DNA from 2 places in the Bacillus sp. KNSH39 genome. Region 2 is predicted to be linked to the other one. Evidence: a T-box and tRNA genes for the amino acid it is inferred to sense, from the RefSeq annotation. Region 2 holds a T-box; the other holds one or more tRNA genes.

The links. The T-box of region 2 lies ahead of proS (proline--tRNA ligase). A T-box ahead of a tRNA ligase gene usually reads a tRNA of that ligase, here a tRNA-Pro.
Positions count from the first base shown of each region.
Region 1: it encodes a tRNA-Pro, which carries the amino acid that the T-box ahead of proS (proline--tRNA ligase) is inferred to sense. The anticodon was not compared.

Region 1 is NZ_JBQXYO010000001.1:4,600,754-4,608,128, reverse strand. Features, by position in the region: gene ACUL40_RS23535 (SH3 domain-containing protein) at 1-1,102, shown strand, start outside; gene ACUL40_RS23530 (hypothetical protein) at 1,108-1,440, shown strand; gene ACUL40_RS23525 (DUF3965 domain-containing protein) at 1,681-2,832, opposite strand; gene ACUL40_RS23520 (CBS domain-containing protein) at 3,154-3,573, opposite strand; tRNA gene ACUL40_RS23515 (tRNA-Glu) at 3,702-3,773, opposite strand; tRNA gene ACUL40_RS23510 (tRNA-Asn) at 3,775-3,849, opposite strand; tRNA gene ACUL40_RS23505 (tRNA-Ile) at 3,858-3,934, opposite strand; tRNA gene ACUL40_RS23500 (tRNA-Trp) at 3,945-4,015, opposite strand; tRNA gene ACUL40_RS23495 (tRNA-Thr) at 4,022-4,094, opposite strand; tRNA gene ACUL40_RS23490 (tRNA-Phe) at 4,104-4,179, opposite strand; tRNA gene ACUL40_RS23485 (tRNA-Asp) at 4,188-4,263, opposite strand; tRNA gene ACUL40_RS23480 (tRNA-Met) at 4,267-4,343, opposite strand; tRNA gene ACUL40_RS23475 (tRNA-Ser) at 4,364-4,456, opposite strand; tRNA gene ACUL40_RS23470 (tRNA-Ser) at 4,512-4,604, opposite strand; tRNA gene ACUL40_RS23465 (tRNA-Ala) at 4,625-4,697, opposite strand; tRNA gene ACUL40_RS23460 (tRNA-Pro) at 4,714-4,787, opposite strand; tRNA gene ACUL40_RS23455 (tRNA-Arg) at 4,798-4,871, opposite strand; tRNA gene ACUL40_RS23450 (tRNA-Leu) at 4,875-4,963, opposite strand; tRNA gene ACUL40_RS23445 (tRNA-Gly) at 4,980-5,054, opposite strand; tRNA gene ACUL40_RS23440 (tRNA-Leu) at 5,084-5,164, opposite strand; tRNA gene ACUL40_RS23435 (tRNA-Lys) at 5,179-5,254, opposite strand; tRNA gene ACUL40_RS23430 (tRNA-Gln) at 5,259-5,333, opposite strand; tRNA gene ACUL40_RS23425 (tRNA-Tyr) at 5,345-5,428, opposite strand; tRNA gene ACUL40_RS23420 (tRNA-Val) at 5,437-5,512, opposite strand; rRNA gene rrf (5S ribosomal RNA) at 5,518-5,633, opposite strand; rRNA gene ACUL40_RS23410 (23S ribosomal RNA) at 5,736-7,375, opposite strand, start outside.
Region 2 is NZ_JBQXYO010000001.1:4,295,878-4,312,348, reverse strand. Features, by position in the region: gene ACUL40_RS22040 (TerC family protein) at 1-201, opposite strand, end outside; gene ACUL40_RS22035 (TerD family protein) at 274-852, opposite strand; gene ACUL40_RS22030 (TerD family protein) at 938-1,522, opposite strand; gene ACUL40_RS22025 (TerD family protein) at 1,545-2,141, opposite strand; gene ACUL40_RS22020 (ROK family protein) at 2,270-3,148, opposite strand; gene ACUL40_RS22015 (LPXTG cell wall anchor domain-containing protein) at 3,350-4,342, shown strand; gene proS (proline--tRNA ligase) at 4,458-5,888, opposite strand; T-box leader at 5,936-6,142, opposite strand; gene ACUL40_RS22005 (YesK-like family protein) at 6,237-6,530, opposite strand; gene ACUL40_RS22000 (alkaline phosphatase family protein) at 6,685-7,998, shown strand; gene ACUL40_RS21995 (MFS transporter) at 8,107-9,390, shown strand; gene ACUL40_RS21990 (helix-turn-helix transcriptional regulator) at 9,460-9,711, opposite strand; gene ACUL40_RS21985 (MFS transporter) at 9,768-11,000, opposite strand; gene ACUL40_RS21980 (TetR/AcrR family transcriptional regulator) at 11,067-11,648, opposite strand; gene ACUL40_RS21975 (hypothetical protein) at 11,729-11,872, opposite strand; gene ACUL40_RS21970 (hypothetical protein) at 11,998-12,243, opposite strand; gene ACUL40_RS21965 (thioredoxin family protein) at 12,257-12,571, opposite strand; partial or broken gene ACUL40_RS21960 (DnaJ family domain-containing protein) at 12,582-12,953, opposite strand; gene ACUL40_RS21955 (glycosyl hydrolase family 18 protein) at 13,325-15,349, shown strand; partial or broken gene ACUL40_RS21950 (ABC transporter ATP-binding protein) at 15,793-15,987, opposite strand; gene ACUL40_RS21945 (ABC transporter ATP-binding protein) at 15,984-16,471, opposite strand, start outside.

The DNA of each region.
Region 1 (7,375 bases), 300 kb from region 2:
ACTTCCTTCTATGGGTGAAACAAATGTACAAAAAGCAAACGCTGAACAATTATCTAATATTAAAACTGGGTATGTCAAAGTCGATCAAGTAGCATTACATACAGAAGATAACGTAAAAAGCACATCAATTGATACAATTCGCTTTAATACAAAAGTGAACATCATTGAAACAACTAATGGTTGGTATAAAGTGTCTGTTCATAATAAAGTAGGTTATGTACAAAAAGATGCTATTTTACTAAAAAACAAACTTCAATCTAATGATCAATACATCGTTAATGCTAATGCATTAAACGTTCGCTCTGAACCTAATTTAGAATCTTCCATTTTAGATGTATTACCAAATGGTAAGTTTATTACCGTTCAAGAAGATCAAGGCGAATGGTATAAAATATCACATAATGGCCAAACAGGTTACGTACAAAAAGCATTCATCTCTAATGGTTCACAACCCTTAGTAAAAGGAATCACCGTTCAAAATAATACAAAATATACTGTTGCAACACCTAATCTAAATGTACGTAGCACAGCTAGTACAAGTAGCGCTCTACTCGGTTCATTACAAAACGGTACTCAAGTACAAGTAGTAGAAACTGTAGGTACTTGGTATAAAATTCGTTTTGGCACAGGATACGGATATGTAGCAAAACACTATGTAGTACAAAATCAACCACAAGCTAAAACAGATCAGCCTTCATCAATTCCAGCTGCTTTCAAATTCCCCGCTCAAGGAAGAATTAGCTCAACCTTTGATATACGCTGGGAACAAATGCATTATGGTATAGATATTGCCGCTCCAGGAAACGTCTCTATCCAAGCTGCTGCTGCAGGTAAAGTTGTGAAATCTTATTATTCAGCTAGCTATGGCAATGTTGTTTTCATTGCGCATCAAATCAATGGGAAATTATATACAACTGTTTATGCTCATATGAAGGATCGCACTGTACAAGCTGGTGATCAAGTACAAACTGGACAATTAATAGGTCATATGGGAAACACAGGTCATTCATACGGGCAACATCTTCATTTTGAATTACATAATGGAGAATGGAATTTTGAAAAAACAAATGCAGTAAATCCACTGCCATATTTAGTTAGGTAAATTGTATGCCACGCAATATACCTCTTATAATTGAATACGTAGCCTTTTTAGGTTTAATCTGTTGTTTAATCATTTACAATACAAACATTGTATTTTTATCTATTATTATTGCTTTTGTTGCATTAGAAATTATGATGGAATCATTTCAAGTGCAACTAAAACAAAAAATTGCCCATATTTATAATGCTATTTTTCTTTTGAGTGCTCTCATAACAAATATAATTAGTAATGGCTTTTATTTATCTACTGTATTTCCAGTATTCTTTATGGCTGTTTTATTATTTGTAGCTAGATATATTAATGTCCCTTATAACCAAAAACGAAAACAAGAAGCTTAGAAAGAGGAGACACTGTGTACCAATCTTTCAAAGATACTCCAATAAAATACATATTGCATTTGTATAAGAAAGCCAATACTTTTTTTGGTATACAAGGAAGTTATACTGCACAACTTCTCCTATATGGAATGTTGTTTCTTGTCTTAATCACTTTCTCCTTGTTTTACTAACAAAAAAGGATCTCACATAAACTGGAGATCCTTTTTAATTTATATTAATTTTTCATATCGAAAATATTGTTTATCCACAAGCATATTTTTCATAAATAAAGCTCAGATTATATTTTTTCTCTAAGCTCATTCGTTGTTCGTCATCGCACCAATAGAAAAGAATATCATGAATCGTTGCGTAACGCTTATTTTTAAGAAATAGCCTAAAAAATGATGGTAAACAATCATGTAATTGTATAAATATATAATTGCGTAGTGTTTCTTCTTTATATTCAATGCCCTTACAAATATACAGTAATTCTTCACAATAATATGCATGCTGTGGAACTTGTATCATTTCGAAAAATGGCACATAAGATAGTAGCTTTCCAATAAAATGACCATATCGATCCATTACTCCTATCGTCATATGCTCCATCATTTCTTTCATCACATATAAATAATCATCTACATGCGTTGTCTTTAATGGGTCTAAGCGATCGGAAATTTGAGATAATACAGCTCTTTGACATGCTAAAACTGCCTGACTAGGTCCATAATATGATAGGAAATCTGTACACTTACGATATTTCCGTAATAAATCATGTGTATACAAATCATATACAAAAGTATTACAATACATTGCTAAACTCATCATATCACTATTTAATTGCTCTTTTGATAATGATTTCGCTCTCTTGCACATATAAAAGAATGTAAATTCCAATACTTCTTTATGAGATAATAAATGTTTACAATCGGTTATACACTTCTCATTAAATTTAACTCTATCCCAAATTTCAATATCCCTATCTGTCAATTCACCTATACGATATTTAATAATTAAATAATTTAAAGCAACTGATTGCGTCAAAAGATCCCATGTTTCATATTCCAATGAAGTATGAACAAACTCAGCTAATCCTTGCGCTATCATAAAATCATTTGCCTCTTCATACCAACCAATCTCTTGGCATAAGCGAAGAATACGCACTAAAGTTGGAATTTCATCTTTATGAAACTGCGGTAATTTCTTTGCTTTATTCATGCCATATACGATAAATGCCGCTAAATTTTCTTCTTTATAAAATTCTTTCTCTTTCCATACTAATATAGTTCGTTCTTTCCCCTCACCTTTTGGGTGACAAGGTACAAGCAAAGAAAATAATTCAGCGAAATTATTTGGTTCTATATATGTATCTGTAACCAAATTCCAATTTGGATCGCCCTGTACAGCCTTCATATAATTCCCCTTCCCTTTTCATCTATGTAGGAAATATTAATTTATTATCGCACCACTAAAAATTAATATTGTTATATTCAAAATCTCTCATAATACTTATATCTATCAGTATATCATCTTTTCTCTTATTAAAAATTAAGAATAACAAATTTTAAAAAAATGTCGAAATTATTAACCACATACTTATTATATAATGTCTCAGATACATCACGCTAACATATTAGTTTAATCCATATATACTAGAATAATGTATCTGAAATTTATATATAATTTAGCTCTTTATGAGTGACCATTAAACTCTCGGTTAATGAAAGTTTCAATTTACTCTGTACGCTCTGAGATTTCGCTCAAGGCAAATCCAGCTTGATCATCTGCTGATTCCCTTATAGCTAAATCTCCTAGTGCTAACATGCCAATAAGTTGACCACTATCAACTACTGGTAATCGTCTAATTTGATGCTGTGCCATTAGCTCTGTAGCTTTTTCAATAGAATCATTTGGAGAAACTGAGATAATATTTGTTGTCATTACATTTGTAATCTTATTAGATCCAGGATGTTTTTCAGCAATCCCTCGAACGACTAAATCACGATCAGTAACAAGCCCAACAACTTGCTCATTTTCAACAACAGGAATTAATCCAATCGATTCTTCCTTCATTTTTACAGCTGCCTCATATACATTGTCTAGCGGTGTACAATGTACAATATGGGTACTCATTAAGTCTCTCACTCGTGTCATTATGATTTCCTCCTTTTTATACATACCATAGCTTTTCCAAAATTCCTTTATTTATTTCTGGAAAGTAACGTAATAAAAAGGATTAACAAAATAAAAAAGAGCCAGCATAATGCTGACTCTTTTTGGTATGACCCGTACGGGATTCGAACCCGTGTTACCGCCGTGAAAGGGCGGTGTCTTAACCACTTGACCAACGGGCCATGGCTCCGCAGGTAGGACTCGAACCTACGACCGATCGGTTAACAGCCGATAGCTCTACCACTGAGCTACTGCGGAATAATATATGGTGGGCCTAAATGGACTCGAACCATCGACCTCACGCTTATCAGGCGTGCGCTCTAACCAGCTGAGCTATAGGCCCATATACTTTACAGGGGCAGTAGGAATCGAACCCACACTGGAGGTTTTGGAGACCTCAGTTCTACCTTTAAACTATGCCCCTAAATGATGCCGGCTAGAGGACTTGAACCCCCAACCTACTGATTACAAGTCAGTTGCTCTACCAATTGAGCTAAGCCGGCATAAAAAAATGGTGGCTCGGGACGGAATCGAACCGCCGACACGAGGATTTTCAGTCCTCTGCTCTACCGACTGAGCTACCGAGCCAACATAAATGGCGGTCCCGACCGGGGTCGAACCGGCGATCTCCTGCGTGACAGGCAGGCATGTTAACCACTACACCACGGGACCATTTGGTTGCGGGGACAGGATTTGAACCTGCGACCTTCGGGTTATGAGCCCGACGAGCTACCGTGCTGCTCCACCCCGCGACAATATAAAGTTTTAAAAATGGAGGAGGTAGAGGGATTCGAACCCCCGCGCGACTCTCGCCGCCTGTCGGTTTTCAAGACCGATCCCTTCAGCCGAACTTGGGTATACCTCCATGAAGGAAAAAATAAATATTTTATTATTATATGTCTAAGCCATTAAAGAAAAAATGGAGGAGGTAGAGGGATTCGAACCCCCGCGCGATTCTCACCGCCTGTCGGTTTTCAAGACCGATCCCTTCAGCCGAACTTGGGTATACCTCCGAGACATATATTAAATAAAGTGGAGCCTAGCGGGATCGAACCGCTGACCTCCTGCGTGCAAGGCAGGCGCTCTCCCAGCTGAGCTAAGGCCCCATGTTTTTTGGGAATATCGGGAAGACAGGATTTGAACCTGCGACCCCCTGGTCCCAAACCAGGTGCTCTACCAAGCTGAGCCACTTCCCGTTAATAAAAGCGCGCCCGAGAGGAGTCGAACCCCTAACCTCTTGATCCGTAGTCAAACGCTCTATCCAATTGAGCTACGGGCGCATATGGTGCCGAGGGCGGGGGTCGAACCCGCACGGTGGTCACCCACCGCAGGATTTTAAGTCCTGTGCGTCTGCCTGTTCCGCCACCCCGGCATGTCATATTGAAAATTGGAGCGGAAGACGGGATTCGAACCCGCGACCCCAACCTTGGCAAGGTTGTATTCTACCACTGAACTACTTCCGCAAGACATGTATGAGTTATTTTATTAAAAGTGCGGGTGAAGGGAGTCGAACCCCCACGCCAAAGGCGCTAGATCCTAAGTCTAGTGCGTCTGCCAATTCCGCCACACCCGCATATTTCATTAAAATGGTGAGCCATGAAGGACTCGAACCTTCGACCCTCTGATTAAAAGTCAGATGCTCTACCAACTGAGCTAATGGCTCTTAATGGCTGGGCTAGCTGGATTCGAACCAGCGCATGACGGAGTCAAAGTCCGTTGCCTTACCGCTTGGCTATAGCCCATTAATTAAGAATGGTGGAGGGGGGCAGATTCGAACTGCCGAACCCGAAGGAGCGGATTTACAGTCCGCCGCGTTTAGCCACTTCGCTACCCCTCCGACATATATGGTGGAGGATGACGGGATCGAACCGCCGACCCCCTGCTTGTAAGGCAGGTGCTCTCCCAGCTGAGCTAATCCTCCATTTTGCCTGGCAACGTCCTACTCTCACAGGGACAAGGTCCCAACTACCATCGGCGCTAGAGAGCTTAACTTCCGTGTTCGGTATGGGAACGGGTGTGACCTCTCTGCCATCATTACCAGACTGTATTCATTTAAGACAAGAATCATTGTAACTCATTTGACCTCGAAAGTCAACAAGTTTTTTATATTCTTTCAAAACTAGATAACATTTGCTACATATTATATGGTTAAGTCCTCGATCTATTAGTATTCGTCAGCTCCACATGTCACCATGCTTCCACCTCGAACCTATCAACCTGATCATCTTTCAGGGATCTTACTAGCTTACGCTATGGGAAATCTCATCTTGAGGGGGGCTTCATGCTTAGATGCTTTCAGCACTTATCCCTTCCGCACATAGCTACCCAGCTATGCCCTTGGCAGAACAACTGGTACACCAGCGGTGCGTCCATCCCGGTCCTCTCGTACTAAGGACAGCTCCTCTCAAATTTCCTACGCCCACGACGGATAGGGACCGAACTGTCTCACGACGTTCTGAACCCAGCTCGCGTACCGCTTTAATGGGCGAACAGCCCAACCCTTGGGACCGACTACAGCCCCAGGATGCGATGAGCCGACATCGAGGTGCCAAACCTCCCCGTCGATGTGGACTCTTGGGGGAGATAAGCCTGTTATCCCCGGGGTAGCTTTTATCCGTTGAGCGATGGCCCTTCCATGCGGAACCACCGGATCACTAAGCCCGACTTTCGTCCCTGCTCGACTTGTAGGTCTCGCAGTCAAGCTCCCTTATGCCTTTGCACTCTACGAATGATTTCCAACCATTCTGAGGGAACCTTTGGGCGCCTCCGTTACACTTTAGGAGGCGACCGCCCCAGTCAAACTGCCCACCTGACACTGTCTCCCGGGTCGATAAGACCCGTAGGTTAGAATTTCAATACAGTCAGGGCGGTATCCCACCAGCGCCTCCACCGAAGCTAGCGCTCCGGTTTCAATGGCTCCCGCCTATCCTGTACAAACTGTACCAAAATTCAATATCAGGCTACAGTAAAGCTCCACGGGGTCTTTCCGTCCTGTCGCGGGTAACCTGCATCTTCACAGGTACTATAATTTCACCGAGTCTCTGGTTGAGACAGTGCCCAAATCGTTACACCTTTCGTGCGGGTCGGAACTTACCCGACAAGGAATTTCGCTACCTTAGGACCGTTATAGTTACGGCCGCCGTTTACTGGGGCTTCAGTTCAGAGCTTCGCTTACGCTAACCCCTCTCCTTAACCTTCCAGCACCGGGCAGGTGTCACCCCCTATACTTCGCCTTACGGCTTCGCAGAGAGCTGTGTTTTTGCTAAACAGTCGCTTGGGCCTATTCACTGCGGCTTTCCGTTAAGAAAGCACCCCTTCTCCCGAAGTTACGGGGTCATTTTGCCGAGTTCCTTAACCAGAGTTCTCTCGCACACCTTAGGATTCTCTCCTCGCCTACCTGTGTCGGTTTGCGGTACAGGCACCTTTTATCTCGCTAGAAGCTTTTCTTGGCAGCGGGGAATCAAAGACTTCGCTCCATAAGGAGCTTCCCCATCACAGCTCAGCCTTTACGATAAGCGGATTTGCCTACTTATCAGCCTAACTGCTTGGACGTGCACAACCAATCGCACGCTTCTTCTATCCTTCTGCGTCCCTCCATTGCTCAAACGATAAAGAGGTGGTACAGGAATATCAACCTGTTGTCCATCGCCTACGCCTGTCGGCCTCGGCTTAGGTCCTGACTAACCCTGAGCGGACGAGCCTTCCTCAGGAAACCTTAGGCATTCGGTGGACGGGATTCTCACCCGTCTTTCGCTACTCATACCGGCATTCTCACTTCTAAGCA
Region 2 (16,471 bases):
TAATGCTTTTTTACGTTTTTCTTCCGGAAGATGTTTTACCATTACCGCTAACACAAGTGCGTTATCAGCAGATAATAATCCTTCGAGTACAACAAGTGTACCAATTAATCCCCAAGATACTGGATCCTGCAACACTTTAATCCACATGTCCAAGTCGAAAAACTGAGCATACGTATCAAGGATTCCTTGCAAAATACTCATCTTACCTTTATCCCCTATTCTTTGCTAGATTTATAGAAAGGTCAAAAAAAGGAAACGAATATCGTTTCCTTTCTATGCATCCAAGCCATACGCTCTTACAAGCGCACCTAAACCACCTTGGAATCCACTTCCTACTGCATTAAACTTCCACTGTCCATTATGACGGTATAATTCACAAAAGACAACTGCTGTTTCGATGGAGAAATCTTCCCCTAAATCAAAACGAAGAACTTCTTCACTCGTTTCTTCATTCGCTAAACGAACAAACGCATTTCCTACTTGCCCAAAGTTTTGACTACGGCCTTCTGCATCATAAATCGTAACTGTAATAGCAATTCTGTGCACATCTGCTGGAACTTTCTTCAAATCCACAACAAGTTGCTCATCGTCACCTTCACCTTCACCTGTACGGTTATCTCCTGTATGTAAAACAGATCCACAAGGAGACTGTAAATTATTATAGAAGATAAAATCAGTTTCCTTCGTACATTTTCCGTTTGCATCTAATAAAAAGGCAGATGCATCTAAATCGAAATCGGCTCCGCCGTCATAAGATTTAATATCCCATCCAAGACCAATTACTGCTTTTGTTAAACCAGGGCTTGTCTTACCTAAATCGATTTTCTGGCCTTTTTGTAATTGAATAACCATCTATATTCACCTCTATATTTTTATCTTTAAAAATATATCCATCAGTAAACATACATTTCACCGATGGATATATAAATCAAATCTATTACTCTACATCTAAACCAAAGTTATTACATAGAGACGCTAATCCACCTTGGAATCCACTTCCGATTGCATTGAATTTCCAATCACCTGCATGACGATATAATTCACCTACTACTACGGCTGTTTCAATAGAGAAATCTTCTCCTAAATCGTAACGAATTAATTCTGCATTCTTTTCTTCATCAAGAATACGTACGAAAGAATTAGAAACTTGTCCGAAGTTTTGGCTACGGCCTTCTCCATCATAAATTGTAATTGTGAAACAAATACGTTCGATGTGAGCAGGAACATTTTTCAAATCTACTTTAATCGCTTCGTCATCGCCTTCACCTTCACCAGTGCGGTTATCTCCTAAATGCTCTACAGCACCATTCGCACCTTTTGGATTATTATAGAAAACGAAATCTTCTGCTCCTGAAACTTTACCATTCGCGCCTACTAAGAAAATACTAACATCTAAGTCGAAATCGTTTTGTCCGTCATAACGATTCGTGTCCCAACCAAGTCCTACAAGAACTTTCGAAAGACCTGGATTCGTTTTTGTTAAGTCTACCTTTTGTCCCTTTTTCAATGAAATTGATGCCATATACAATTCCTCCTCGGTTATTTTATTGATAACGTGATACAATCTCACTTAAGTTTTTATCTTGCGTGCCTTCTCCAACTGCTGAAAACTTCCATTCACTTCCGTGACGATACATTTCACCTGCAATTAGAGTTGTTTTGCCAGCATAATTATCCGATAAATTATAGCGTGCTAATTCTTCACCAGTTTGCGGGTTTTGAATACGAATATATGCATTACGAATCATCCCGAAATCTTGACGACGATTTACACAGTCATAAATATTTACAACGAATACTAAACGATTAATACGGCTTGGAACTTTATGTAATTCTACGAAAATTGTTTCGTCATCACCAGCGCCTTCACCTGTTAAATTATCTCCTGAATGAATAATACTACCACAAGTAGAAAGTTTATTTCCGAAGTAAACTAAATCATTTTTGTTTAAAAAACGATCTCCTTCTAACATAACAACAGATGCATCACAATCTACATTTGGTTTACTTCCAAATAATGAAGACAGAAATCCACCTGATTGCCCAATTGGATCCCAGCCTAAGCCAACCTGTAGTTTTGCTACTTTTGGTTGTCCTTTCGTTAAATCGATCTTTTGACCTTTTTCTAAAATAATAGGCATGAAGTTTCTCCCTTTCTACAAAGCATTTTCCGAATCGGAAAATATTGTATTCTTCTCTTATATTGTAGCATTATTTACCTAGCGATAAAAAGGATAAATTCTCAGTTATATGAAAACATTCATATAATTTACTTATGATGATGTAAGAAGTGGTAAATAGCACCAATCATTCCTGCACAATTACCGTTTTGCGCAAGTTCAATCTCACAATTATTATAAATCTCTTGATTTAAGTATTTACTGACCTCTTCTTTTACTTCTTTTAAAAACTCATTTCCTCTATCGGTAATTCCTCCACCAATAATAATCGTTTCTGGATTAAAAATATAAGCAAGATTACTAATTCCGATTGCCAAATGTTTAAAGAAAATCCCAACTGCTTGAGCAACTTCCCGATCTCCTTTATCATACAACTCGAAAATTCTTTTCCCATTCCACTTGCCTTTGCCTTTATATTTGCTTACAAGTCGAATTAATCCTGAAATCGAAGCAACCTCTTCAAACGTTTTTTCTTCTATTAACATATTCCCCCATTCACCAGCACTAAATGAATGTCCTCGGTACAATTTTCCATCTATAAAAATTGCTCCCCCAATCCCTGTTCCAAGGGTGAGCATAATAAAGTTATCTTTCTCTCTTCCACTACCATTCCACTTTTCTCCAAACGCTGCACAATTCACATCATTGTCAATCGATACTGGAACTTTTAATATCTCTTGCAATCTATCAATAATAGGAATAGTACTATATCCCGGAATATGATCCGCACCTCCCGTCACAATTCCTTTATTAATATCAACAATTCCCGCAGTGCTAATACCGATTCCGGCAATAGTATGTTCATTCATTATTTTTTTGGATACATATATAAGTTTTTGAATAATTTGTTCTCCGCCTAAATGAATTTCTGTTGCAACTGTTTGACGCTTTAATACTCTCCCTATTTCTGAAACAATACCATACTTAATTTGCGTACCGCCAATATCAAACGCTATATACTCTTTCATCTGCTGCCACTTCCTCTACCGTTATGAATGTAAATTCTCCCCCTCTACTATTTGTAGGAAATCTACATTAACTCTTTTCTGCTTTGACAAATACACCACCTTTTTCTATATATAGTTTTTTTTGCATAAAACTCTTTTTCCTAAGAAATATTACAAAGGGATGTATTTTAGATGGAACATTAATCTCTTAGGAGGAAAACCATGACGAAAATCTTCATTTTAGCATCAACACTCTCTTTATCTTTTTTTAGCGGTTTAAATATCGGTAATGCTGCAACTGAAAACTTCCAACCATTAACAAACGCTATTGTACAAAATAGCGATCATTTTGCAGAAGGAAACTCAAAGGATAATAATATACCTCCAGGAAATAACGGTTCTCAGGACGATACTGGTTCTGGTGACAATGGTTCTGGCGGTAACGGTTCTGGTGGCAGTGGCTCTGGTGGCAATGGTTCCGGCGGTAACGGTTCTGGTGGTAGTGGCTCTGACGGCAGCGGTTCCGGTGGCAATGGTTCTGGTGGCAACGGCTCTGGCGGTAACGGTTCTGGTGACAACGGTTCTGGCGGTAATGGTTCTGGCGGCAATGGCTCTGGTGGCAATGGTTCCGGTGACAACGGTTCTGGCGGCAATGGCTCTGGTGGCAATGGTTCCGGTGACAACGGTTCTGGCGGCAATGGCTCTAGTGGCAATGGTTCTGGTGGCAATGGTTCTGGCGGCAATGGCTCTAGTGGCAATGGTTCTGGTGGCAACGGTTCTGGCGGCAGTGGCTCTGGTGACAACGGTTCTGGCGGTAATGGTTCTGGCGGTAACGGTTCTGGCGGCAATGGCTCTAGTGGCAATGGTTCTGGCGGTAACGGTTCTGGCGGCAATGGCTCTAGTGGCAATGGTTCTGGCGGTAACGGTTCTGGTGGTAACGGTTCTGGCGGCAATGGCTCTCAAGGCGGCAATCGTGTTAAAGGTGATAGCAGTTCTCAAGGGGGTAATGGCTCTCAAGGTGGCAATCGTGTTAAAGGCGATAGCAATTCTCAGGAGGGCAACGGTTCTCAAGGGGGTAATGTAAAAGATAATACGAAAAAACAAGGTGATAAATTACCTAATACTGCAACGCATTACCCTATATCTATTTTAATGGGGCTTTCAACATTCCTAATTGGTATGTTACTGTTTATTCGTCGTAAAAACGTAAAATAAGAACAACATCCTTCCATCTAAAAAGTACATGAAATACTGTATAAAACTAAAAAGGACTTTGGATTACATTTTATTATGCAGCCCAAAGTCCTTTTATCACCTATCAGAAAAAGTATTAATACGCTTTTCCCCAATACACCATTTGTTTAGCTTCTTTACCACAACAAATACATTCTTCAGCTAAATGCTCTTGCTCAAAAGGCATACAACGTGAAGATACGCCAACTTCTTCTTTTAGTTTTTCTTCACAAGCTAATTCCCCGCACCACATTGCCTTAATAAAGCCTTGCTTTTCATCAGCTATTTTTTTCATCTCTTCGAAATTTGTCGCAACATACGTATTCTCATCGCGAAATGCTTTTGCTTTATTAAATAAAGCAATATGAATTTCTTCAAGTAATGCTGGAATACGTTCTTCTAATTGATCCATTGGTACAAACTCTTTTTCCTTCGTATCTCTTCTTACAAGTACAACTTGATTCTTTTCAATATCTTTAGGGCCAACTTCTAATCGAATTGGAATCCCCTTCATTTCATACTCATTAAATTTCCAGCCTGGTGTTTTATTACTAGCATCTATTTTTACTCGTGCAACCTTTTGAATATGTGCTTGTAACTCTGTTGCTTTTGCTAAAACTCCTTCTTTATGCTGAGCAATTGGTACAATAACAACTTGCACTGGAGCGACTTTTGGTGGCATTACAAGTCCATTATTATCACTATGAACCATTATTAGCCCGCCTATCATTCTTGTTGATACACCCCAAGATGTTTGGTGCACATATTGCCACTTACCGTTACGATCTAAAAACTTAATATCAAATGCTTCTGAGAAATTCGTCCCAAAGTTATGAGAGGTTCCTGTTTGAAGTGCTTTTCCATCATGCATTAAACTTTCAATTGTATAAGTTGCCTTTGCTCCAGCAAACTTCTCTTTTTCTGTTTTTTGTCCTTTAATAACTGGTATTGCTAAATAATCCTCACAGAAAGAAGCATATAAGTTTAAAATATTTAATGTTTCAGCCTGCGATTCTTCTGCCGTTTCATGGATTGTATGACCCTCTTGCCATAAAAATTCAGTCGTACGAAGGAACGGCCTAGTTGTCTTCTCCCAACGAACTACTGAACACCACTGATTATATAACTTTGGCAAATCATTATAGGATTGCACAATTTTTGAAAAGTGCTCACAGAATAAAGTTTCAGATGTAGGACGTACACAAAGTCTTTCCGCTAACTTTTCATCTCCACCATGCGTAACCCATGCTACTTCAGGAGCAAATCCTTCAACATGATCCTTCTCTTTTTGCAATAAACTCTCTGGGATAAACATTGGCATATATACATTTTCATGGCCAGTTTCTTTTAACTTCTCATCCATCACCTTCTGCATATTCTCCCATAAGGCATAACCATACGGACGTAAAATCATGCATCCTTTTACACTTGAATAATCAACAAGTTCGGCTTTTTTTACAATATCGGTATACCACTGCGCAAAGTCCTCTTCCATCTTCGTAATGGCTTGCACTTGTTCTTTTGCCATAGTCAGTCTTCCTCCTTCTAGAAAATACAAAAAAGCCCGCGTCCCTAAATAGGGACCGAGCTTTGTCGGCGTTACCACCCTGATTCATGCACAAAAATTGCGCATGCTCTCTTTTTGATAACGGGAAATTCCCGCTGCATATGCAGAACTCAAAGGCAGGTTCCATATTGCCTTTTTAAGAATCTTTCAGCCTGACGGATTCTCTCTCTGCTAAAAAGGTTGAACATGTACTAGTCCTTTTTCATCGTTATAACGAAATAAATTTGTTGATTATCATAATACAAATTCTTTTTTAAAACAATAGCTAATTTTCTTATTTTTATATATTCTTTTCATTTTTTTGCAGTTTTATACGTAGCTTTTCCGCGTAATTTTCACAAGTTGATGTGCAATCATACCGATAAGTGTACCAAGTAGGACGAAGAAACCAATAAATCCATATCCCATTCCTTCCCACCCACCAATAACAATCATTGTAACGGGAAAGGACGCTAAGCAAAGAAGTATTAAACTAAGTGCAAATATAATATCGAACTGTTTGTCTGGAAACCGCTTCTTTAGTAAATATGAAATAGCAAATACAAGGATAATCGTGATTCCGCCAATGATGTAAAAGATACCAAATCCATCTAACCAATCCATAGTGTTTCCTCCTTCCATAGATTCCCTTATACTTAATTATATGTTTAATTTTTCTGAAAATAAATAATAAATTTTCACATAAAAATATATTTTTATTACTAGGTATTAATAGTAATATATAAGAATAGGTTTTATATAATCAGGAGGGAACTTTATGGATAAAGCATTAACAAACCATGTCATTATTTTATCATTCGACTGTTTATCAGCTTTAGATTTTCCTATACTACAAAAACTACCTCATTTCCAATCTCTAATAAAAAAGGGCACGGTTGTCGAAAAAGTAGAACCAATTTATCCTTCTGTAACATATCCAAGCCACTCAACAATCGTAACCGGTAATTACCCTAACAAGCACGGTGTTGTTAGCAATACGTTACTTCAACCAGGGCGTGAATCACCTGATTGGCATTGGTACCGAAAATCAATAAAAGGAACAACATTGTATGATGAAGCGCGCAAAGCAAATTTAACGACAGCTGCCCTTCTATGGCCTGTTACTGGAAGAGCGAACATCGATTACAATTTACCAGAAATTTTTCCAAATAGACCTTGGCAAAATCAAGTGTTAGTTTCCTTATTTAGCGGTAGCCCACTATACCAATTAGATTTAAATCGTCGTTTCGGCCATATAAGAAATGGTTTATCACAACCAGAGCTGGATGATTTCGCCCTCGCCTCTGCTGTGCATACAATCCAGACGAAAAAGCCTAATATCATGTTCGTACATTTCACCGATCTAGACACACAAAGACACTATCACGGCTTTGAATCTAACGAAACAATAGCTGCTATCCAGAGACACGACGAACGTCTAGGGAAAATTATTCAAGCACTAAAAGAAAGTGACTTATACGAAGAAAGTACAATTATTGCCCTTGGTGATCATAGCGCTTTAAGTGAAAACAAATCCATACAATTAAATGTGCTATTCCATCAAAGAGGACTTATATCTCTTAATAAAAAAAGAAAATTAGTAGACTGGAAAGCCTATTGCCAAAGTTGCGACGGCTCTGCCTATGTATATGTAAAGGACAAAAATGATACGGATACAATTCGGGAGGTACAACTACTCCTTGAAGAGCTACTTCAAAATAAACAAAACGGAATTGAATTTATACTTCATGATGAAGCTGCGAAAGACTGCGGTGCAGACGGTAATTGTTTATTCATGTTAGAAGCACGAGAAGGGTATTATTTCACTGAAAACTATACAGGAGATTTTATAAAAGAAATTACCGAAAAAGATGTTACGCCTAGTAAAAAATATACATTTGGTACGCATGGATACTCTCCAACAAAACCTAACTATGAAACAATTTTTATCGCTGCTGGGAAAGGGATAAAAAGCGGCATTACCATACCGTATATGAGACTTATTGATGAGGGCCCAACTATCGCTAGACTACTCGGTTTACACTTAGGTGAAACAGACGGAGCAATTGTAGAGGATTTACTCCAATTGTAAAGAACAGTGTATATATGTAAAAGTTATGTAAATTTCATCACTGTTTCTCTTTTTATAATTTTTATTTTTGTACACTGTTAGTAAAACAAATTTAAGGGGGAACATTATATGAAAAAAATGTCCAGACAAGAAAAAAGCTGGATATTATACGATTGGGCGAACTCCGTATACTCGCTCGTCATTACAACTGCATTATTTCCAATTTACTTTAAAGCAGCTGCAAAAGAAGCTGGACTATCTGGGGCAACTTCAACAGCATATTGGGGATATGCAAACTCATTCGCAACACTTTTAATTTCTATACTTGCTCCTATTCTTGGCACAGTTGCTGATTATAAAGGATTTAAAAAACGTTTTTTCACATTCTTCTTTGGACTCGGTATCGTATTTACAAGTATGTTAGCAGTCGTTCCAACCTCTCAGTGGTACTTATTGCTAGGGTGCTATATGCTCGCCTTAATCGGCTTTGCTGGAGCAAATATTTTCTATGATGCATTTTTAGTAGACGTCACTTCTGAAGATAGAATGGACCGAATTTCTACAAGAGGATTTGCATTAGGTTATATCGGGAGTACAATTCCTTTTATCGGTTGTATCGCTCTTATTATTCTTTCCCAAAAAGGAACTATTCCCTTATCGGTCGGCATTGCTAGTCAAATTTCCTTTGCAATAACAGCTCTTTGGTGGGGATTATTTACAATTCCAATGCTAAAAAACGTAGAGCAAACACACTATATTGAGCGTCATCCAAGACCTATTAGAATGAGCTTCAAACGTCTTGCTGATACTTTTAAAAATATTAAAGAATATAAAACTGTATTTATGTTTCTAATCGCTTACTTTTTCTATATTGACGGAGTCGACACAATTATTACTATGTCTACCGCTTACGGAACCGATCTCGGTATTAGTGCAACGAATCTATTAATCATATTATTTGTAACACAAATTGTCGCTTGTCCATTTGCTTTACTATACGGAAAATTATCTGAAACATTTACTGGTAAAAAAATGTTATATGTCGGTATCATTATTTATATCATTATTTGCACATATGCTTATTTTTTAAAAACGACACTTGATTTTTGGATTTTAGCAATGTTAGTTGCTACATCTCAAGGTGGTATTCAAGCACTAAGTCGTTCATACTTTGCAAAACTAGTACCTAAAGAATCTGCTAATGAATTCTTCGGATTTTATAATATATTTGGCAAGTTTGCCGCAATTATGGGTCCGGTATTAGTCGGTGTTACAACCCAATTAACAGGAAAAACAAACGCTGGTGTTCTTAGTATTATTGTTCTGTTTATTATCGGAGGATTCTTACTAACTAGAGTTCCAGAAAATAATACATCCGTTACACCACCTAGTCCAAAGACTAAAACGCTATAAGAAAAGATCCTCTTCTCATAAGAAGAGGATCTTTTTTATTTTTAAAGGTGCGACTTATAATGAACGACTCTACTGCTTGTACAAAAATAATTTATCAACAGTTGTTCCTAATACTTCAGCTAAACGGAATGCTAACGCTAAACTTGGATCATATTTATTATTCTCAATTGCATTTATCGTTTGTCTAGAAACCTTACATTTATCAGCTAATGCGCCTTGTGAAATATTATTTTCAGTGCGTAATTCATAGATTTGATTTTTCACACCATTGCTCCTAACCTGTAAAATCGTTTTTACAACATCAGTATATAATTGGCTCATATAGTTGTCAAAAGTTCCTCAAAGAAAAAGGGAGCAATATTGCTCCCTTACAATAGTTATTTCGAAGCTAACGAATTTGTTAGTGCCTCTTTATTAGCAACATCTTCTTTTTTTATTTGCATACGTAGAACTGGCCCTATCGCTAATAAAATAAGTGCCATTGCTATACAAAACACAGTAACTAGTGAAGTTAGTTCCTTTAATCCTCCAGCTAGTGAAGTTCCAATTAGCATTGCCCCCATAAACAGTGGTAAAATCGTCCCATTTACTCTTCCAACCATATTTTCTGGTACAAGTTGAATCATAAGCGTACCGACAACAATATTAACACAAGCTAAACAAATACCTGTTCCAAACCTCATGAAACTAGTAATCCAAAATGATGTAGATAGCCCTTCTACTAAAAATGACATTGCTAATATGCCCATACCGAATACAAACATTTTTTTCGGATTCACTTTTGAAGCGAAAATTGCAGCAACAATACCACCAATTAACATACCTATTCCATCAGCTGCAGCTAAATATTGAACTGCTTCCTTTTCCATTCCAAGGCGTTCTATTACAAGAAACACCTCTAATGGAGTTGTTAATCCAACAGCTAAGCCTATAATGGTGAAAGTGATCGTAATCATACGTAAATTTTTCGTATGAAGAACATACTTCCAACCTTCTTTTATATCATTTTTTAATGAATCTCTCGCCACTTGCTCTTTTTCAACCCATTTTGGTAAAAATGAAAGGGCGATAGCAGATAACAAAAATAAAATGATTAAGCTATATAGTGACGTAAATAAACCAAGTTGTGTATACACAAGCGATCCTACCACTGGTCCAAAAATTAGAAATAATGACTGTAATGTTTGGTTAAATGCAATCGCATTTGCTACCTGTTCTTCTTTTACATAGCGCTTAAATATACGCGAAGATGAGGGCTGAGAAAACTGACCTACAATCGCGGAAATGAGTGTTGCAAAAAATATAGCCTGCCAATAATCCAGCTTTAACAACAGGACAATTCCTATAATAGACAGTACACTCAACACATCTCCAGTGACCATTGTTCTTTTCGGATTCCAGCGATCAGCTAGCGCACCACCGATAAACGAGAAAATAAAAATAGGTGCATATTCCATAACTGATAACAAAGAAACAGAAACCGGATCATTATTCGTTCGCTCCATTATAAAATACAAAAGAGCCATATTTCTGATCCAAATTGCAAATTGTTGTAAAATATCAGACGCCATAACGAGCATAAATGCTCGGTTTTTAAATAAAGCGTTCATTTTCATTCCCCTTTCACAAACCGACCGTTCAGTCTAATTTATTTTGTAAGAAAAGCAACTGACCTATTATTCAGCTGCCATTCCTTTTAACAATACATCTATTGCCTTTTTATAAATACGCTTCAACTCTTTATAATCTAGCTCGTAGTAAAGTACTCCAAGCCCTGATAATAATCCATTCACAATATACATAAGATCACGAGTATTATCTTCACGGAACTCTCCAGACTGTATACCTGCTTCAATTAATTTCTCAAACATAACATATGATTCTCTAGTTAAAGCTAATAGTTCCTCCAAAATCTCTTTACTTACAACTTGACTCATAGAGAATTCCTCTATGGCATTTGAAATTGGTTGCTGTATGTCCTCTACATGATATTCCGCGAGACCATATAGTTTTTCAGTACTAGTGCTATACAACTTCTCTTTTTCATTCCATTTTTCAAGCCAATCATACGTATGCTGTTTCACTACAAATAAAAATAATTCTTCTTTACTTTTAAAGTGATAATAAATACTTCCTTTACTTCGCTCTGTAATTTCACAAATCTCTTCCATAGATGTAGCTGCGTAGCCCTTCTGTGAAAATAGACTTTCTGCTTTGTATGCAATTTCTTTCTTTATCTCTTCTGCGCTTCTTCTCATATTCACACCTCTTTAAACCGACCGTTCAGTCTAATAATAACAAATCAAAAACCTCTATCGCAAGAGGCTATATTCCTTATTTAAGAAAACGTACTTTCAAACCAAGTTCGAATCATATGTATTGTTCCAAATTTAAATGCTAATTTAACAAGAAATACGCCTCCCGCAGCTAATAAAAATAACACTACTTTCCCCTTATTTTTCACTTTCGGTTCCCTTTTCATTTCCATTCCCCTTAGTATGTTAAAAATATTAATCAAACGTTTGTTTAACTGTGTTTATGTATATGTAAGCCGACTAATCAAACGTTTGTTTAAAAAGAAATACGCCTATATAAGGCGCATTTTCATCAATCCCCACCGCCACCGCAGCTTCCTCCGCTATCTCCCCCAAAAGAGCCTCCACAATCATGTGAACCGCCATCATGCGAGCTATCATTATCCGATCCAGCAAAGAAAAATAATGGTGATGAGCTGTTAGATGAATTATGTATGTTATTTTGTTTCGCCAAGTTCACCTTCTTTTTGTTCGATCGAACTGCTGTTACGATTATTCCAACTACAACAAATAATAGTATGACAATAATAAATCCCATATAAAAGCCTCCCCTATTCCTCGAATAATTGAATGATTCTCTCTAGATTTTCAAATGAAATGAAGCGTGATTCACGAAGAATTTCTTTTCCATTATGAAATAATAAAATTGTTGGCCCTGTAAATACTCCATATCGCCCCGCAATCTCTTGCATGTCTTGTAGTAATATCTCTATTTTCTCTACGTAATCATAATTCTCTAATACGCAATTTACTTTTCTTAGCATAACATCACAAACACCACAATTTTCCGTTTTAATAAACAGAAGTACCAATTGTTGTTCTTCGATATAGGTCGCTAATTCTTCTATCGTTTTAAATGTAGTCATCTTATCCCTCTTAGCGTAATTTACGAAATAATTTGCCTTGATACATACGAAAAGCTGAACTATCTTTAATCTTTCTCTTTTCCATTACCTGCTGAAAACGAAGAGTTTTTGCTGTAAACTCTTCTCGTAATTTCTTTCTCTCTTCTTCATCATAACAGCAAGCAATTAGATCCTCTATTTTTAATATATCTTTTTGTAGTTCCATTTCTGGTGGAATCATTCCCGCATTTTTTTAAATTTTATAACTCATTCTAAGTTCTGGAGGTACCATTGAAAGATCTTCTAATTGTAGTGGTTTTCCTTTTCCCGGAAGATAATCAAGATCACCATTCCGTATTGCTTGTCGAATTTTTTCTTCAGCAATGTTCAAAAACACATCCACACTATTCCCTCCTTTACATATTTTTACTATTATTTTACATGATATTTCCTGATCTTTCTACGTCTTTAATAATTGGCTCCATACAATTTTTTCTCAAATTTATTTATAATGAGCTTTTTCTTCCCATACCAATCTTTCGTTTTCATATATAGTTTGTATTCAAGCCTTTTTGTATTGAGAAAGTCTTTTTCAACTTAATAAAGCGTTTACACTAAATCTTACATTTGTTACGATTTAATCACCCCCAGCTCCCTTGTATAGACTTCGTGATGTCTGATCATTTTATTTAGATGTTTCATACGTCTAGATTCATTTTGGTTTATTGGCGTATGCCTTTAAATATATCTTTTATTTTGAAAGGAGAAATGGCTATGAGGTCTCAAAAATTCACACTGCTATTACTATCTCTACTACTTTTCTTACCTCTTTTTCTCACAAATTTTATTACTCCAAATCTCGCATTAGCAGATTCACCAAAGCAAAGTCAAAAAATTGTTGGGTACTTTCCTTCGTGGGGCGTTTACGGACGTAATTATCAAGTTGCTGACATTGATGCATCAAAGCTTACTCACCTTAACTATGCTTTCGCGGATATTTGTTGGAATGGAAAACATGGAAACCCTTCTACTCATCCTGATAATCCAAATAAACAAACGTGGAACTGTAAAGAATCTGGTGTACCATTGCAAAATAAAGAGGTTCCTAATGGTACTCTCGTACTCGGTGAACCATGGGCTGATGTTACCAAATCGTATCCTGGCTCAGGGACAACTTGGGAAGATTGCGATAAATATGCCCGTTGCGGAAATTTCGGGGAACTAAAACGATTAAAAGCTAAATATCCTCACTTAAAAACAATTATTTCCGTTGGTGGCTGGACTTGGTCTAACCGCTTTTCTGATATGGCCGCTGATGAAAAAACAAGAAAAGTATTTGCTGAATCTACAGTAGCTTTTCTTCGCGCATATGGGTTTGATGGCGTAGATTTAGACTGGGAATATCCGGGCGTTGAAACGATTCCTGGTGGTAGTTATCGTCCTGAAGATAAACAAAATTTCACTCTCCTTCTTCAAGATGTCCGAAATGCTTTGAATAAAGCAGGTGCTGAAGATGGCAAACAATATTTACTAACAATCGCTTCAGGCGCAAGCCAACGCTACGCTGATCATACAGAGCTAAAGAAAATTTCTCAAATACTCGATTGGATTAATATTATGACATATGATTTCCACGGCGGATGGGAAGCTACTTCTAATCATAATGCAGCTCTATATAAGGATCCAAATGACCCAGCAGCAAATACGAATTTTTACGTAGATGGTGCTATAAATGTTTATACAAATGAAGGTGTTCCAGTCGATAAACTAGTATTAGGCGTACCCTTTTACGGACGTGGCTGGAAAAGTTGTGGCAAAGAAAATAACGGACAATATCAACCTTGCAAACCAGGTAGTGATGGGAAACTTGCTTCTAAAGGTACTTGGGATGATTATTCTACCGGTGACACAGGTGTGTATGATTACGGTGATTTAGCAGCCAATTACGTTAATAAAAATGGTTTTGTACGCTACTGGAATGACACAGCTAAAGTACCTTATTTATATAATGCAACTACAGGCACATTTATTAGCTACGATGACAATGAATCTATGAAATACAAAACAGACTATATAAAGACGAAAGGTTTAAGTGGAGCAATGTTTTGGGAACTAAGCGGAGATTGCCGTACAAGTCCAAAATATAGTTGCAGTGGTCCAAAATTACTTGATACGCTAGTAAAAGAATTACTTGGTGGACCTATTAGTCAAAAAGATACTGAGCCACCAACGAATGTTAAAAACGTTGTAGTTACGAATAAAAATTCAAACTCAGTTCAATTAAACTGGACTGCATCTACTGATAACGTAGGAGTTATGGAATATGAAATTACTGCTGGAGAAGAGAAATGGAGTACAACAACAAATAGCATTACAATTAAAAACTTAAAACCTAATACGGAATACACATTTTCAATAATTGCCAAAGATGCTGCTGGAAATAAATCACAACCTACCGCTCTTACTGTCAAAACGGATGAAGCTAATACGACACCTCCTGATGGAAATGGTACTGCTACATTTTCAGTCACTTCGAATTGGGGCAGCGGTTATAACTTCTCGATTATAATCAAAAATAATGGAACGACTCCTATTAAAAATTGGAAATTAGAATTTGATTATAGCGGTAATTTAACACAAGTTTGGGATTCTAAAATTAGTAGTAAAACAAATAATCATTATGTAATTACGAACGCAGGATGGAATGGTGAAATTCCTCCTGGTGGATCTATTACAATTGGCGGTGCAGGAACAGGTAATCCTGCCGAACTTTTAAATACCGTCATTAGCGAAAACTAGACGTAATATCCATTAATTAATTCACTAAAGTTTGAATTTAGGTTTGAGCAATACCTCCTAAATTCAAACTTTTAATTTTACGAAAAATCAAAAATATCATAATAACCTATTATAATTATATTTAATTTCTAATATGAAGTTTATATGAAGTTCATTTGAATTTTACATGAATTTCCTTTAATTTCTATTGTCTTCCTATAATATCCATATTATCCTTTACATAAAGGAATTATTTTCATTCCATTTTGAACTATCTATATATATAAAGAAAGATAGTCACCTGTTAGGGAAAGGCTTTCGTATTATAAATATAACAAAAGAAAAAGCACGCTTATAAGCGCACCATAAGAGTGCTTCTTCATACAATTCTCATGTAAGAGTTCTCGAAAATCATGTTAATCACAAAGAAAAGGCATTAGCTCCTAAAAGCTAATGCCTTTTCTTTATTCATATTGTTCAGTATTCCAATCTTCTATATTCCATACTTTTGTTATCCACGATTCATAGAAAGAAGGTTCATGTGAGACAATTAAAACCGTTCCTTTGTATTGTTGTAACGCTTCCTGTAAAGCCATCTTAGTTTCTACATCCAAATGATTAGTCGGTTCGTCTAAAATTAAAACATCAGCTTTTTCTATTTTTTCATATAAGGAGCTAACACACTTAAAATCTCTTCTTTATCCTTTTTTAATTCGAGTGATGTTAACATATCCATCGTTCTCGGCCTAGGTAATTTCACTTGTACCTCGCCAACTATTGACGCTGGTCTTTGAGATAAAATAAATACGCGATCTGAAAGCAAGATTGCCTCATCTAAGTCATGTGTCACCATAACGATTGTTTGCTTTTCTTGATGCCAAGAGTTTAAAAGCCAGCTATGTACTTCCATTTTTGTAAATGCATCTAATTTACCAAAAGGCTCATCCAGCAGCATAATTGGCTTTTCACATAAATATGTGCGCAGAAAACTAATTCTTTGACGCATACCACCAGATAATTCATCTGGATAATGGTCTGCATATTCATCTAGTTGGAACTGCTTTAATGCTTCCATTCCTTCTGTCAGCCTTTGTTTTTTCGGCTTTCCTTCAATTTCTAACGGAAGAACGATATTTTGCAAAG